3 regions of the Klebsiella planticola genome follow, and region 1 is predicted to be linked to each of the others. Evidence: predicted binding sites of a transcription regulator. Region 1 holds the regulator's gene; each other region holds the start of a gene.
The links. Region 1 encodes Fur, which represses iron uptake genes when iron is present. Its sites were predicted from a motif close to ATAATAATGAGAACNACTATCAA; they were not measured.
Positions count from the first base shown of each region.

Region 2: the regulator Fur is predicted to act here: its motif matches at 2,080-2,102, upstream of feoA (ferrous iron transporter A).
Region 3: the regulator Fur is predicted to act here: its motif matches at 2,431-2,453, upstream of MC50_RS24810 (TonB-dependent siderophore receptor).

Region 1 is NZ_CP026047.1:3,321,260-3,326,024, forward strand. Features, by position in the region: gene MC50_RS16015 (substrate-binding domain-containing protein) at 1-175, opposite strand, end outside; gene MC50_RS16020 (phytanoyl-CoA dioxygenase family protein) at 320-1,465, shown strand; gene fur (ferric iron uptake transcriptional regulator) at 1,528-1,980, opposite strand; gene fldA (flavodoxin FldA) at 2,273-2,803, opposite strand; gene ybfE (LexA regulated protein) at 2,953-3,246, opposite strand; gene ybfF (esterase) at 3,380-4,153, opposite strand; gene seqA (replication initiation negative regulator SeqA) at 4,337-4,765, shown strand, end outside.
Region 2 is NZ_CP026047.1:1,312,955-1,317,719, reverse strand. Features, by position in the region: gene feoB (Fe(2+) transporter permease subunit FeoB) at 1-1,716, opposite strand, end outside; gene feoA (ferrous iron transporter A) at 1,746-1,973, opposite strand; gene MC50_RS06475 (Tex family protein) at 2,381-4,711, opposite strand.
Region 3 is NZ_CP026047.1:5,147,860-5,152,624, forward strand. Features, by position in the region: gene MC50_RS24800 (alpha,alpha-trehalase) at 1-1,383, shown strand, start outside; gene MC50_RS24805 (class I SAM-dependent methyltransferase) at 1,487-2,278, shown strand; gene MC50_RS24810 (TonB-dependent siderophore receptor) at 2,533-4,653, shown strand; gene emtA (membrane-bound lytic murein transglycosylase EmtA) at 4,743-4,765, opposite strand, start outside.

The sequences.
Region 1 (4,765 bases):
TCGTTCTTCCCTGGGCGAGCCCGGACTTTTGCAGCAGTTCCAGATCGGCCAGAGCCTGCTGAATGCGATGCAGCGTTTGCGGGTGTACCTGCCCCCGATGATGTAGCGCCCGGTCGATCGTGGCGAGACTCAGTCCTGACTGAGCGGCTATCTGCTTTTGGGTAAATTTTGCCATCGATCACATGAGGTTTTTATGAGGTGTTTTTGAGGTTCTTGATGTGGAGTCTAGCTGCTAAGTTATTTCTTAACAACGTTCGTTTTCGAGACGTTGAACAAAAAAATAACCGCCGTCTGGCACCCTTACCCCGTGGAGCTACTCATGACATCGCAATATTTTGTCCGACCCGATCGGGCCTCAGTTGAGGATTTCAACATCTTCTGTCAGCAGCAGGTGAACAAACAAGACTATCCGCTGGTCAGCGAAGTCGCTGAGGAAGTTCTGATTTACGACCATGACGTGTTAGCGCAGGCCGCGGCGACCAATAAACATGCGGTATTAAGCGAGCTACATCAGGGGCTCTCTTACGGTCCCGGCGTGCTGGTGGTACGCGGGCTTTATCAGGATATGGATGTCATCGACCGCGCTTCGGCGGTGTTTGAAACCATCATGGCCGATGAGTCTCGCACCCGGGTTCAGGCTGACCACTTTTCTCGCGCGGGGAACAATGGCCGGATCTGGAATGCGTTACAAAAGCTGGCGGAGCGTAGCCCGCAGACCTTCTGCGACTACTATGCTAATGAAATGCTTGGGTTAATTTGTCAGGCGTGGTTGGGACCTGCGTGGCGAATGACCGCTCAGGTTAACCAGGTACGCCCTGGCGGCGAAGCGCAGCAGCCCCATCGCGATTATCATCTCGGCTTTCAGCAGGGCGAGTTTGTTGCCGAGTTTCCCATCCCTGCGCAGATTCTGTCGCAGTATTTGACGTTACAAGGGGCGGTTGCGCACAGCGATATGCCGCTGGCGTCAGGGCCTACGCGCCTGCTGCCGTTTTCGCATCAGTATGAGCTCGGCTATATGGCCTACCGCCAGCCGGAGTTCGTCGACTACTTTAACCAGCACTATGTTCAGTTGCCGTTGCAAAAAGGCGACGGGCTGTTTTTTAACCCGGCGTTGTTTCATGCCGCCGGGAACAACACGACGACTGATCATGTTCGCACCGCTAATCTTTTGCAGATCTCCTCGGCGTTCGGCGTCCCGATGGAAGATGTGAACCATGAGCTGGTGTTGAAAAAAATCTATCCCCAGCTTCAGGACGGACAATATCGCGCGGGCGATTTTCAGGCGCTAATTGCCGTGGCTGCCCGGGGCTACTCATTCCCCACCAATCTTGATACCGACCCGCCATTAGGTGGAATGGTCCCGAAAACCCAACAGACTCTGGTGCGGGAAGCGCTGGCAAACCGGTGGGATGAGGAACAGTTTACTCGTGCTCTCGACGAGCATACCGCGCGCAGAAAAGGGTAGGCGTTTGCACATAAAAAAAGCCAACCGTCAGGTTGGCTTTTTGCGGTCCGCGCGGTGGGAAATTACTTTTCCAGCGCGTCGTGTGCATGTTCATCTTCGCGGCAGTCGCCTTCCGCACAGTGGCCGTAAAGATACAGGCTGTGGTTGGTCAGACGGATGCCATGGCGGTGGGCGATTTCACGCTGACGCGCTTCGATAGACTCATCGCTGAATTCGATCACTTTGCCACAATCGAGGCAAATAAGGTGATCGTGATGGTGCTGCTGGGTCAGTTCGAAAACAGATTTACCGCCTTCGAAGTTGTGACGAGTCACAATGCCAGCATCATCAAACTGGTTCAGCACGCGATAAACAGTAGCGAGACCAATTTCTTCACCCATGTCGATCAGGCGCTTGTATAAATCTTCCGCACTGACGTGATGGTTATCCGGTTCCTGCAGGACTTCCAGGATCTTTAATCGTGGAAGTGTGACTTTCAGGCCAGCCTTCTTTAATGCGGTATTGTTGTCAGTCATGCGGAATCTGTCCTGTTGCTAAACGATCTACTTCCATCAGCGGAAGTAATACAGAGAATCACCCGATGCAATGCGTCTCATTATAGAACTGCCATCGTTAAATGAAAACTGCAAGTATCGGGCCTTGTATGCTGTCAAAAACGAGGTCCCAGCTACAAACTGCGTCACCTGACCTCGTTAAATCAGAGGACATTGTACAGATATGTGATTAAAAGTTAAAAACTTGTAGCTATTAGTTTGATTGCTTCTATCTATTAATGCGGCGAAATTTAACGGTAACGCCGCACAATCATCAGGCGTTTTTGATTTCTTCGAGATGCAGCTCTTCAGAGACCTGCTTAACCCACTTAGTCACGCGTTCGTTGGTCAGCTCCGGCTGGCGGTCTTCATCGATAGCCAGACCGACGAAGTGATCGTCATCCGCCAGGCCTTTAGAAGCTTCAAAATGATAGCCCGCAGTCGGCCAGTGGCCAACGATGGTGGCGCCGCGCGGTTCAATGATGTCGCGGATGGTGCCCAGCGCGTCACAGAAGTATTCCGCGTAGTCTTCCTGATCGCCGCAGCCAAACAGCGCAACCAGTTTACCGTTAAAGTCGACCTCTTCCAGCGTCGGGAAAAAGTCATCCCAGTCGCACTGAGCTTCACCGTAGTACCAGGTCGGAATGCCGAGCAGCAGGATGTCGTAGGCTTCCAGATCTTCTTTGCTGCTCTTGGCAATGTCGTGAACATCAGCAACATCTTTACCAAGCTGCTTCTGAATCATTTTTGCAATATTCTCGGTGTTGCCCGTGTCGCTGCCAAAAAAGATGCCGATGATTGCCATGAGTAAAATAACCTCTTGAAACTTAATGATGTGGTAGTGGCGTAATGCCCGCAGATAACGGCAATCATAGCAGAACAGGAGAGGGCGCGGAAACAGCAATCACGCCCGACTGCACACTCTGCTACATGAAAGTGTTTTTTTGAGGATTTTCAGGCTTTATCCCGGCTGTGCAGGGTTGCCAGCTGGTTCATCAGCATCTCTTCGATCAAATCGCTGCGGTTCATATTGCGAGCTTCCGCCAGTTCGTTGAGCGCATCAACCGCTTCAGCGTTGAGTTTTAACTCCACACGCTTCAGGCCGCGAACTTTATCGCGTTTGAGCTGATTGCGTTTATTTATGCGCAGTTGTTCATCGCGCGAAAGCGGATTGGTCTTTGGTCTACCCGGGCGACGCTCGGTTGCGAACAAATCTAATGTCGTACGGTCCGTTTGTTCTTTTGCCATGATTCAGAGTGACTTCGGGGAAACAAGTTGCCGGGCTATAGCCGACACAGATAGCGCGCCATAATACATCAGGCGAACCGCTGCGCCAACGACCGCGGGCATTCTGCAGCGCGGTCGGGCAGTTTTTAGCCAGTTAAGCCTGCAAAGCGGTCAGATAGCGACGAATGGCGCGCAGGACGGCTTCCGGTTTCTCCGCATGTACCCAGTGGCCGGCGCCGGCGATGACGTGCGCCCGCGCCTGTGGGAACTGGGCGAGCAGGGTATCGCGATAGTCATCGGTGACGTAGGGGGAGTTGCCTCCCGGGATGAACAGGGTTGGATGAGGCCAGGCAGGAACCGTTTGCCAGCCCACGATGTGCGGATATTGATCCCATAACACCGGCACGTTGAAGCGCCACTGGCCATCAACGAAGGATTTCAGCAGAAACTGAATCACGCCTTCTTCCTGTAGATGTTCGCGCATCACCGTGGCCGCCTGCTGACGGGACGCGGCGCCGGCGTCGGTGACGGCATTGATGGCGTTGAAAATTTCATCATGACGGCGCACGTGATAGTCCACCGGAGCAATATCAATGGCGACCAGGCCTGCGATGCGCTCCGGCGCCAGCGCGGTGAGCGCCATGACCGCTTTTCCGCCCATCGAATGACCAATAAAGGTGGCTTTCTCTATCTGCCGATCGTCAAGAGTATCGAGCAGATCCTGCGCCATCGCCGCGTAGGTCATCTCCGGCGAACGGGGAGAAAGACCGTGGTTACGCATATCAACCTGCAAAATATCGTAGTCGTTCACCAGGTCGCGGGCGAGGATGCCCAGGTTGTCGAGACTGCCAAACAGACCGTGGACCAGGACAACCGGGGAATTATTGTGCGGATTTTGTGCAGATTGCGTGCGGCTATTTAATTTCATGGCAAAGTTCTTTTTTTCGCTTCGTCGGGTTAGGGTATTATGTTGGACATTCTGCCATCCGGCTGCAAGACCCAGAGCTATCTGAGTTTTACCGCCATCCTGGTTTGACGCTATCCGCGGTCAGGATTTGTCCTTATAATCCTGACAACTTGTATTCAGAATAAGATATCGCACTGGATTAAGATGAAAACAATTGAAGTTGATGATGATCTCTATCGCTATATTGCCAGCCACACCCAGCATATTGGCGAGAGTGCATCCGACATTTTACGGCGCATGCTGAAATTTTCCGCCGTTTCCCAGACTGCCGCACCGGCTGTAAAAACCGCGCCGGCGCCGGCAGCGACGCCTGCCGTCGAAGCGAAGCCCGTGAATCCGGCGAAAGATAAAGTCCGCGCGATGCGCGAGCTGCTGTTATCTGATGAATACGCCGAACAAAAACGCGCGGTGAACCGCTTCATGCTGGTCCTGACCACGCTGTACTCCTTAGATAACAAAGCGTTTGCTGAGGCCACCGAGTCTCTGCACGGGCGCACCCGCGTTTACTTTGCCGAAGATTCGCGGATCCTGCTAAAAAGTGGTAACCAGACCAAACCCAAACAGGTTCCTGGT
Region 2 (4,765 bases), 2.0 Mb from region 1:
GACGGTGGCCTGCCAGTTGTCTTCATGCACGCCGATCGGTTTAAAAATCGGCGTGATAATACGACTGACGGAGGCCAGCGCCGAATCGTTAATGTTATCCACCAGCTTACCGTTGAGCGAGAAGCTGTTCAGGGCGCTAAGGAAGATACTGACGATGACGATAACTTTACCCGCGCGCAGCACAAAGCCTTTCAGCCGCTGCCAGGTCTGGATGACCAGGCTTTTGATATGCGGGACGTGGTAGACCGGCAGCTCCATCACAAACGGCGATGCTTCGCCGCGCATAATGGTGTGTTTGAGCATCAGACCGGTCAGGATAGCCATCACGATGCCGAGCAGATACAGCGAGAAGACCGCCAGCGCGCCATTCTGACCAAAGAACGCGGCGGCGAACACGGCGAAGATCGCCAGGCGCGCGCCGCAGGACATAAACGGCGCCATCATGATGGTCATCAGGCGTTCACGAGGCGCATCCAGCGTGCGCGCGCCCATGACCGACGGCACGTTGCAGCCGAAGCCGACAATCAGCGGAACGAAGGATTTCCCCGGTAGCCCCAGCGCCTGCATCAAGCGGTCCATGACGAATGCCGCTCGCGCCATATAGCCGGAATCTTCAAGGAAGGAGAGGAACAGATACATCATGCCGATTTGCGGGACCAGCGGCAGCACGGTGTTGATACCGCCACCCAGCCCCTGGGCAAGGAAAACGGTTAGCCAGTCCGGTAAATGCAGGGTATAGCCCAGCCACTGAATACCGTGAATAAAGATAGCCACGGACCCGGCGTCAAAGATGGGTTGTAATGCGCCGCCGATGTTGATCGCCAGCAGGAACATCAGGTACATGACAAATAAGAAGATGGGCAGCCCCAGCACGCGGCTGAGGATGATTTTGTCCATCGCGGTGGTGAAGCGGCTTGGCTCAGCGGTGAGCGTGTTGCTGACGGCATCGCAGATGGCGGCAATGCTCTGATAGCGGGCATCCGCGATATGCAGCGCCGGATCGTCAATTTCCGCGCTCAGATTTGCCAGGGCATCGTCGAGCTTATGCGCAGCGTTTCCGGCGTACTCGCGGCTGTAAATATCGCCCTCCAGCATCTGCAGACCCAGCCAGCAACGCTGACGCTGCGGGATCTCCCGCGCCATCTCCTGAGCCAGCTTTTCGGCTTCACGCAGCAGCGGCTGCGGGTAGTGCACCAGTTCAAGCGACGTATTTTGCTGGTGGCGGTCGACGGCCATTTTTAAGGCTTCGATACCGCGCCCGCGCGTCGAGACCAGTGGAATCACCGGGCAACCCAGGCGGGCGGCCAGCGCGTCAACGTCGATGCGGATTTTTTGCTTCTCGGCAATATCCAGCATATTCAACGCAACGATACAGGGGATGCCCAGCTCCAGTAGCTGCAGCGTCAGATAGAGGTTGCGTTCCAGATTTGAGGCGTCAACCACGTTAATCAGCATGTCGGCATCGCCGCTGAGGATATAGTGACAGGCGATCTGCTCATCTAAAGAGGTCTGTGAAGAGATCGTCGTCAGCGAATAGGTGCCGGGCAGGTCCACCAGCGTGACCTGGTGGTCAGTGGTGGTAAAGGCTCCTTCTTTGCGCTCGACGGTGACCCCGGCCCAGTTGCCGACGCGCTGACGGGCGCCGGTAAGCTGATTAAATAATGTTGTCTTGCCGGAGTTCGGATTACCAATTAAACCAAGAGTTAACTTTTTCATATTTCAGACTCTGCGTACCGGGTCAGGTGTTATTGTGCAACCGCTTCCAGTTCTATTAAATCGAGATCTTTTTTGCGTAATACCAGGCTTACACGCCGGGTTTCGATATGCACGGGATCGCCGAGCGGCGCGACGCGGACCACATTAAAAGAGGATCCTGGCAGCATTCCAAGGGACAACAGTTTCTGACGATAAGCCGGACTAATATCGCGAGAGAAACCCGTGATTTTCCACGCACTATCAGGAGTGAATTGCATAGGGCCTACCTGTAATCGCTAACTGAACGAGAGTTTACCGTGTGCGGTCATCGCGCAGCACCGGGGAGCATAGTCAACGGAGAAGAAGATATATTTACTATGAATGATGATAATGATAATGGTTTTTATCATCAATACATAAATGGTTTAATAATCGACATTTGCCGGAAATATACTGTTTTTTTGATATGACGCAAGGTCTGCACTGTAGCGATAAATAAGGGTAATATTTATTTTGTCATTTAATGTGTAATTAAGGTTTCATTGGTTAACAAAATGAAATCTTAATAAATAACTTATTTACTCGCCTGTATTAACCGGAGCTAATCGGTTTTCGGAGTATACCAACACGGGGTCAGAGAATAAGGGCGGGAAAATGGCCCCTGCAATGAGGGGCCGGGAAAAGATTAGCGTTTTTTACCCATGGCCGCTGCCAGCGCGTCCATCATGGCGCTGTTGCCAGCTGACTGCGCCTCACGGCCGCGCGGTTTAGCCGTCTTCGCCGCCGGGCGGTTGCCCTGCGCACGATCGCTCCCGCCGCCGCGCCGGGCGTTACTCTCGCCTGGCTGCTCGTCCAGACGCATGGTCAGTGCGATGCGTTTACGCTGCAGGTCGACCTCCATCACTTTAACCTGCACGATGTCGCCAGCTTTGACGACGGTATGCGGATCGTCGACGAATTTATTCGACAGCGACGAAATATGCACCAGACCATCCTGGTGTACGCCGATATCGACAAAGGCGCCAAAGTTAGTGACGTTGGTGACCGCACCTTCAAGTACCATGCCCGGCAGCAGGTCGTTCATGGTTTCCACACCATCGGCGAACTTCGCGGTTTTAAACTCCGGACGCGGGTCGCGACCAGGTTTTTCCAGCTCTTTGATGATGTCGGTGACGGTTGGCACACCGAATTTGTCATCGGTGAAGTCGGCCGCTTTCAGATTGCGTAACTCGCTGCTGTTGCCCATCAGATCGTTTAACGCCTGCCGGGTGGCGGCCAGAATGCGCTCGACGATAGGGTATGCTTCCGGGTGAACGGTGGAGGCGTCCAGCGGGTTGTCGCCGTGGTTGATGCGCAGGAACCCGGCGCACTGCTCGAAGGCTTTGGGACCCAGGCGGCTGACTTTCAGCAGCTGCTGACGGTTCTGGAACTGGCCGTTTTCATCACGCCAGGCGACGATGTTCTGCGCCATCATCCGCGTCAGGCCCGCTACGCGGGTGAGCAGTGGCACGGATGCGGTATTCAGATCCACGCCGACGGCGTTAACACAGTCTTCGACCACCGCATCCAGCTTGCGCGCCAGCTGTGACTGGCTGACGTCGTGCTGGTACTGGCCCACGCCGATGGACTTCGGATCGATTTTAACCAGCTCGGCCAGCGGATCTTGCAGACGGCGGGCGATTGAAACAGCGCCGCGCAGAGAAACATCGAGGTCCGGGAACTCCAGGGCCGCCAGCTCGGAAGCCGAGTAGACGGAGGCCCCGGCTTCGCTGACGATCACTTTCTGCGCGGTGACTTTCGGGAACTGTTGCTGCACATCGAGGAAGAAGCGCTCGGTTTCGCGGGAGGCGGTGCCGTTGCCGATAGCAACCAGCTCAACGTTGTGTTTTTCACACAGCGCTGCGACGACAACCGCCGCTTTGGCAGCCTGTCCGGTGTGCGGATAGATGGTGTCTGTGGCAACCAGTTTACCGGTGCCATCTACCACAGCGACTTTCACGCCGGTACGCAGACCCGGGTCGAGGCCCATCGTGGCGCGCAACCCGGCGGGGGCGGCCATCAGCAGGTCGTGCAGGTTACGGGCAAACACGTTGATGGCTTCATCTTCCGCGCGTTCACGCACGGTGCCCATCAGCTCGGTCTCCAGGTGCATCAGTACCTTGATGCGCCATGTCCAGCTGACAACCCCTTTGCGCCAGCTGTCGGCTGCGGCGTGGTTCAACCGTAAACCGAGATGGTCGATAATAATCTGTTCGCAGTGGCTCTCTTTAGGCGGCTCGTCAAACTGCGGGTCGGCATTCAGGGCCAGCTGCAGGATGCCTTCGTTACGGCCGCGGAACATGGCCAGCGCGCGGTGCGAAGGGACGGTAGCGATAGGCTCGTGGTGATCGAAGTAGTCGCGGAATTTTGCCCCTTCCTCTTCTTTGCCGCTCACCACCGTGGCAACCAGGTGCGCATTCTTCCACAGGTAGTCACGCACCTTCGCCAGCAGCGCGGCATCTTCAGCAAAACGCTCCATCAGGATATAACGCGCGCCATCCAGTGCGGCTTTGGTATCGGCGACGCCTTTATCGGCATCGACAAACTTCGCGGCTTCTGTTTCCGGATCGTGGGACGGTTCGTTCCATAGCAGGTCCGCCAGCGGCTCCAGTCCGGCTTCAATGGCGATTTGCCCGCGGGTACGGCGCTTCGGTTTATAGGGCAGGTAAAGGTCTTCGAGCTCGGTTTTGCTCAGCGTGGTGGTAATCGCCTTTTCCAGCGCATCGGTCAGCTTGCCCTGTTCGCCGATCGACTTGAGGATGGATTGACGACGGTCTTCCAGTTCACGCAGATAACCAAGGCGGGTTTCCAGATTACGCAGCTGCGTGTCATCCAGACCGCCGGTGACTTCTTTACGATAGCGTGCGATAAACGGCACGGTGTTCCCTTCATCAAGCAGGCGAACGGCAGCTTCTACCTGTTCAGACCTGGCCTGAAGTTCACCCGCAATAATGCGGCAGAGCGAATCATTCATCATGTCTATTTCATCTTGTGGATCGAAAATCAGGGGATAGTTATACGGACTGGCACG
Region 3 (4,765 bases), 1.8 Mb from region 1:
CATATCGACGGCCTGTGGCCAGTGCTGACCCGCAGCACCGTTGAGGTCGAAAAGTGGGACTCTTTGCTGCCGTTGCCCAAACCCTACGTGGTTCCCGGCGGCCGCTTCCGGGAAGTGTATTACTGGGATAGCTACTTCACCATGTTGGGCCTGGCCGAGAGCGGGCACTGGGATAAAGTTGAGGATATGGTGAGCAACTTCGCGGCGGAGATCGATGCCTGGGGCCACATTCCCAATGGTAATCGTAGCTACTATCTGAGCCGCTCACAGCCGCCGTTTTTCTCGTTTATGGTGGAGCTCCTCGCGACCCATGATGGCGATAGGGTGCTGAAAACCTGGCTGCCGCAGATGGAAAAAGAGTACCAGTACTGGATGAAAGGCGCCGATGCGCTGGAGCCGGGAAAAGCCAACCAGCGGGTGGTGCGAATGGAGGATGGCGCGCTGCTGAACCGCTACTGGGATGATAACGATACCCCGCGTCCGGAATCGTGGCTCGATGATGTCACCACCGCGAAAAACAACCCGAATCGCCCGGCGACCGAGATCTATCGCGACCTGCGTTCTGCCGCCGCCTCGGGCTGGGATTTCAGCTCGCGCTGGATGGATGACCCGAAAAAACTGGGGACCATCCGCACCACCAGCATTGTGCCGGTCGATCTCAACGCGCTGATGTTCCACATGGAGAAGACCCTCTCGCGTGCCAGCAAGGCCGCCGGCGACAGCGCCAAAGCGGCGCAGTACGATGCCCTGGCCAACGACCGCCAGAAGGCGCTGGAGAAATATCTGTGGAACGATAAAGCGGGCTGGTACGCCGATTATGACCTCAAGACCCATAAAGTCCGTAATCAGCTCACCGCCGCGGCCCTGTTCCCGCTGTACGTAAACGCCGCTTCCCGCGAGCGAGCGGCGAAGGTCGCTGCGGCGGCAGAATCGCAGTTGCTGAAACCCGGTGGCTTAACCACGACCACCGTGAACAGCGGTCAGCAGTGGGATGCACCGAACGGCTGGGCGCCGCTGCAGTGGGTTGCCGCCCAGGGGCTACAAAACTACGACCAGCAGAAAATTGCGATGGAGGTGAGCTGGCGCTTCCTCAGCAATGTCCAGCATACCTACGACAGTCAACAAAAGCTGGTCGAAAAGTATGATGTCAGCTCGACGGGCACCGGCGGTGGCGGCGGTGAATATCCGCTGCAGGATGGTTTCGGCTGGACCAACGGCGTGACGCTGAAAATGCTGGATCTGGTCTGCCCGAAAGAGAAACCGTGCGATTCACTGCCGGCCTCGCGCCCGGTCGGGAATGTGGAAAAATCCGCTGCGGCCGTCAGCACCCAGCCGGCCGCCAACGATGCGCTCGCCGAACCGGATAAAAAACCGGCGCCGTAAACCTCGTACGCGGCGGGCTCACCGCCGCGTTTTTTTCTCCCGCGCGGCTCGCAATCGCGTTAGTCTGCTGTTTTCAGGTCACCCGCCTTGATGGAAGACTCTTATGTTGATTGACGATATCGATTTTGCCCGCCTCTACCAACAACAGCTCGCACTGGCAGGACGGAAAGAGAAACCGCCCGCCCACTGGGATGCCCGGGCGGAAAACATCGCCATCGTCGACGCCCCGGTCATCGACAGCTATCTGCAGCAGCTGCTGGCAAAAATCGATTTGCACGGCGCCAGCAGCCTGTTTGATATGGGCTGTGGGCCGGGTACCGTCTCGCTGGCGCTGGCCAGCCAGCTCAAAGAGATCTGCGGCGTCGATTACAGTCAGGGGATGCTGGAGGTCGCCGCCCGTCGGGCTACGGCGCAAGGCGTTCGCCACGCGGTCTGGCGCCAGCGGGCGTGGGAAGAGAGCTGGGAGGGGCTACCGCGCTGCGATATCGCCATCGCCTCCCGTTCCACCCTGGTGGCCGATTTGCGCGATGCGATGACGAAGCTCGATCGTCAGGCGCGGCTGCGGGTCTACACCACCCATTTGGTTAACCCGGGGTTTGCCTCGCCGACGATCCTGCGCGTGCTGGGACGAGACGGCGCGGCGCTGCCGAACTATATGTATGCCGTGAACGTGTTGTATCAAATGGGGATTAATGCCAGCGTCGACTTTATTTATGGCGACACTCAGGATAACAGCAGCTATCCGCTGTTTGAGCGCAACGTCGTGGCGGCGTTCGGCGCACTCAGCCCGGCCGAGCGGGAACGTCTCGCCCGCTGGTATCCGCAGCAAAACCCGGAGACAATTCAGGTTGACGCCCGGGACTGGGCGCTGATCGGCTGGAATTGCCGTCGCTGAACGCGTTATCCCCCACCTGAATTAGTAGGTAGCGGGTTTCCCTCTCTCCCCCTTCGGGCGCATGACGCGCCCCTTACGCAGCAACATCCTGATATTTATCGCGGTCTTTGCCAGCGAGCGCGACAAAAACGCGCTTGATCGCGAGAAAGCAAACGATAATAATTCGCATTACTTTTTTACGAAAGATGACACTTTCGTTTTTTATGCGTGGTGGCGTACAGGAGTACCAGGCTACGTCAACTCAGGATTATGTCATGACCGCTCGCGTCATCTTCAAACGCCCGGCGCTGCTGTACGCGCTGGCCACCGTCTTCCCGTTTGCCAGCCTGGCGGAAGAGACGGTTATCGTCACCGCGCAACCCATCGACTCTGCCATCTCGCCAACGCAGGGCTATAGCGCCAAAACCTCGGCCGGCGCGACCAAAACCGATCAGCCGTTGATTACCACCGCGCAATCGGTCTCCGTCATCACCCGTCAACAGATGGATGATCAGGGAGCCAATACCATCAGCCAGGCGCTGGAATACACTCCGGGGGTTTACTCCAGCTTCGGCGGCGGCGCAACCCGCTTTGATACGGTATCGCTACGCGGCTACCACGGCGGTGATGTTGATAACCTGTTTCTCGACGGCATGCGCCTGATGAGCGACGGCGGTAGCCACAACGTCCTGCAAATCGATCCGTGGTTTGTTGAACGGGTTGACGTCATCCGCGGCCCCTCTTCGGCGCTGTACGGTCAGAGCGTGCCGGGCGGGGTGGTGAATCTGACCTCCAAACGTCCGCAGTTTACCTCGGAAGGCCATTTCCGCCTCAGCGGCGGGACGCAGAACACCAAAGGGGCCGCCTTCGATTATACCGATGCCCTCAACGATCAATGGGCTTACCGGATTATCGGCATGACGCGCACCAGCGATACTCAGTACGATAACACCCGCGAAGAGCGCTACGCTATTTCGCCTTCCCTGCTCTGGCAACCGGATACTGACACCTCGCTGCTGCTGCGCGCCTACCTGCAAAAAGATCCGTCAGGCGGCTATCACGGTTCGCTGCCGCTGGAAGGCACCCGCTATGCCCACAACGGGCGTAAGCTCTCCACCAGCACCAACGAAGGCGATCCGTCAGACGGGTATCAGCGCCGCGAGCAGATCTACAGCTACGAGTTCACTCACCAGTTCAATGACGTCTGGTCGGCCTACTCCGCCGGAAGCTATACCCACACCAACGTATCGCTGGATCAGGTGTATCAGGTCGGCTGGATTGATGACAGCGATAGTCTGGCGCGCGGCTACAGCGGCTCGCGCGGTTCGCTGGATGCCTGGTCAACCGATAACCGCCTGCGCGCCGATTTCACCACCGGCGAACTGGCCCATACGCTGATTCTCGGTGGAGAATATCACCGTTTCCGCAACGATCTGTGGACCGGCGCCGGCAGCGCGTCGCCTCTCGATCCGTTCAGCGGCTATAGCGCGCAGACCGGACATACCGTGACCTACAGCGATAACAACAACCGCCGCTATTACCAGACCGGGATCTATCTGCAGGACGAAATGGTCTGGGCGCGCTGGCATCTGGATGTGTCCGGGCGTTACGACCGTATTGTTTCGCAGCAGGTCAGCGATACCTTCGGCACCTCCAGCCGCCGCTCCGATGACCATATCAGCGGCCGGGCATCGCTGCTGTATGCCCTGGAAAACGGCCTCTCGCCGTATCTGAGCTATAGCCAGGCGATTACCCCTGCGATGCTGCCGGGCGCCGACGGTACCCTGCTAAAACCCACCACTGCAGAACAGCTGGAAGCGGGGCTGAAGTTCCAGCCGCCGGGCTCCGCCGATATGTACAGCATCGCGGTCTACGATTTAACGCAAAAAGATGTGGCGACGCGCGATCCAAACATCGCCACCGCGACCTTTATTCCAGCAGGAAAAGTTCACTCTCAGGGCGTGGAGCTGGAGATGCGCAACCAGATTACGCCTGAGCTGAGCACCCTCGCCTCCTACACCTGGAACCGCCTGCGCTTCCAGGACACCAAAGATGGGACGAGCGACAATACGCCGCAGCTGACGCCGGATCAGATGGCCTCTTTCTGGGCGCGCTATCAGTTCCCGGCGGGGATCAGCGCCGGGGCTGGCGTACGCTATATCGGGAAACAGTGGGCGGATGACGCTAATACCGAGCGCCTGCCGTCGGTCACCTTGCTGGATGCGATGGTGCGCGCCGATCTCGGCGTCTGGTCGCCGTCGTTGAAAGGGGCTTTTGTGCAGGTTAACGCCAATAACCTCAGCGACCGGGAGTATCTCTCCGGCTGCTACGGGACCGGCAACTGCTACTGGGGAGCCGAACGCAGCGTGACCGCCACCGTCGGCTACGACTTCTAAGGATTGTCTGAAAAACATTCCACTCGCGCTGTGCTCTACGGATGACACCCGACGTGTCGCCCCGTGAAGCGCAGCGCGAGCAGAGGCGGCTACATGGCGTCCAGCGCCTGCT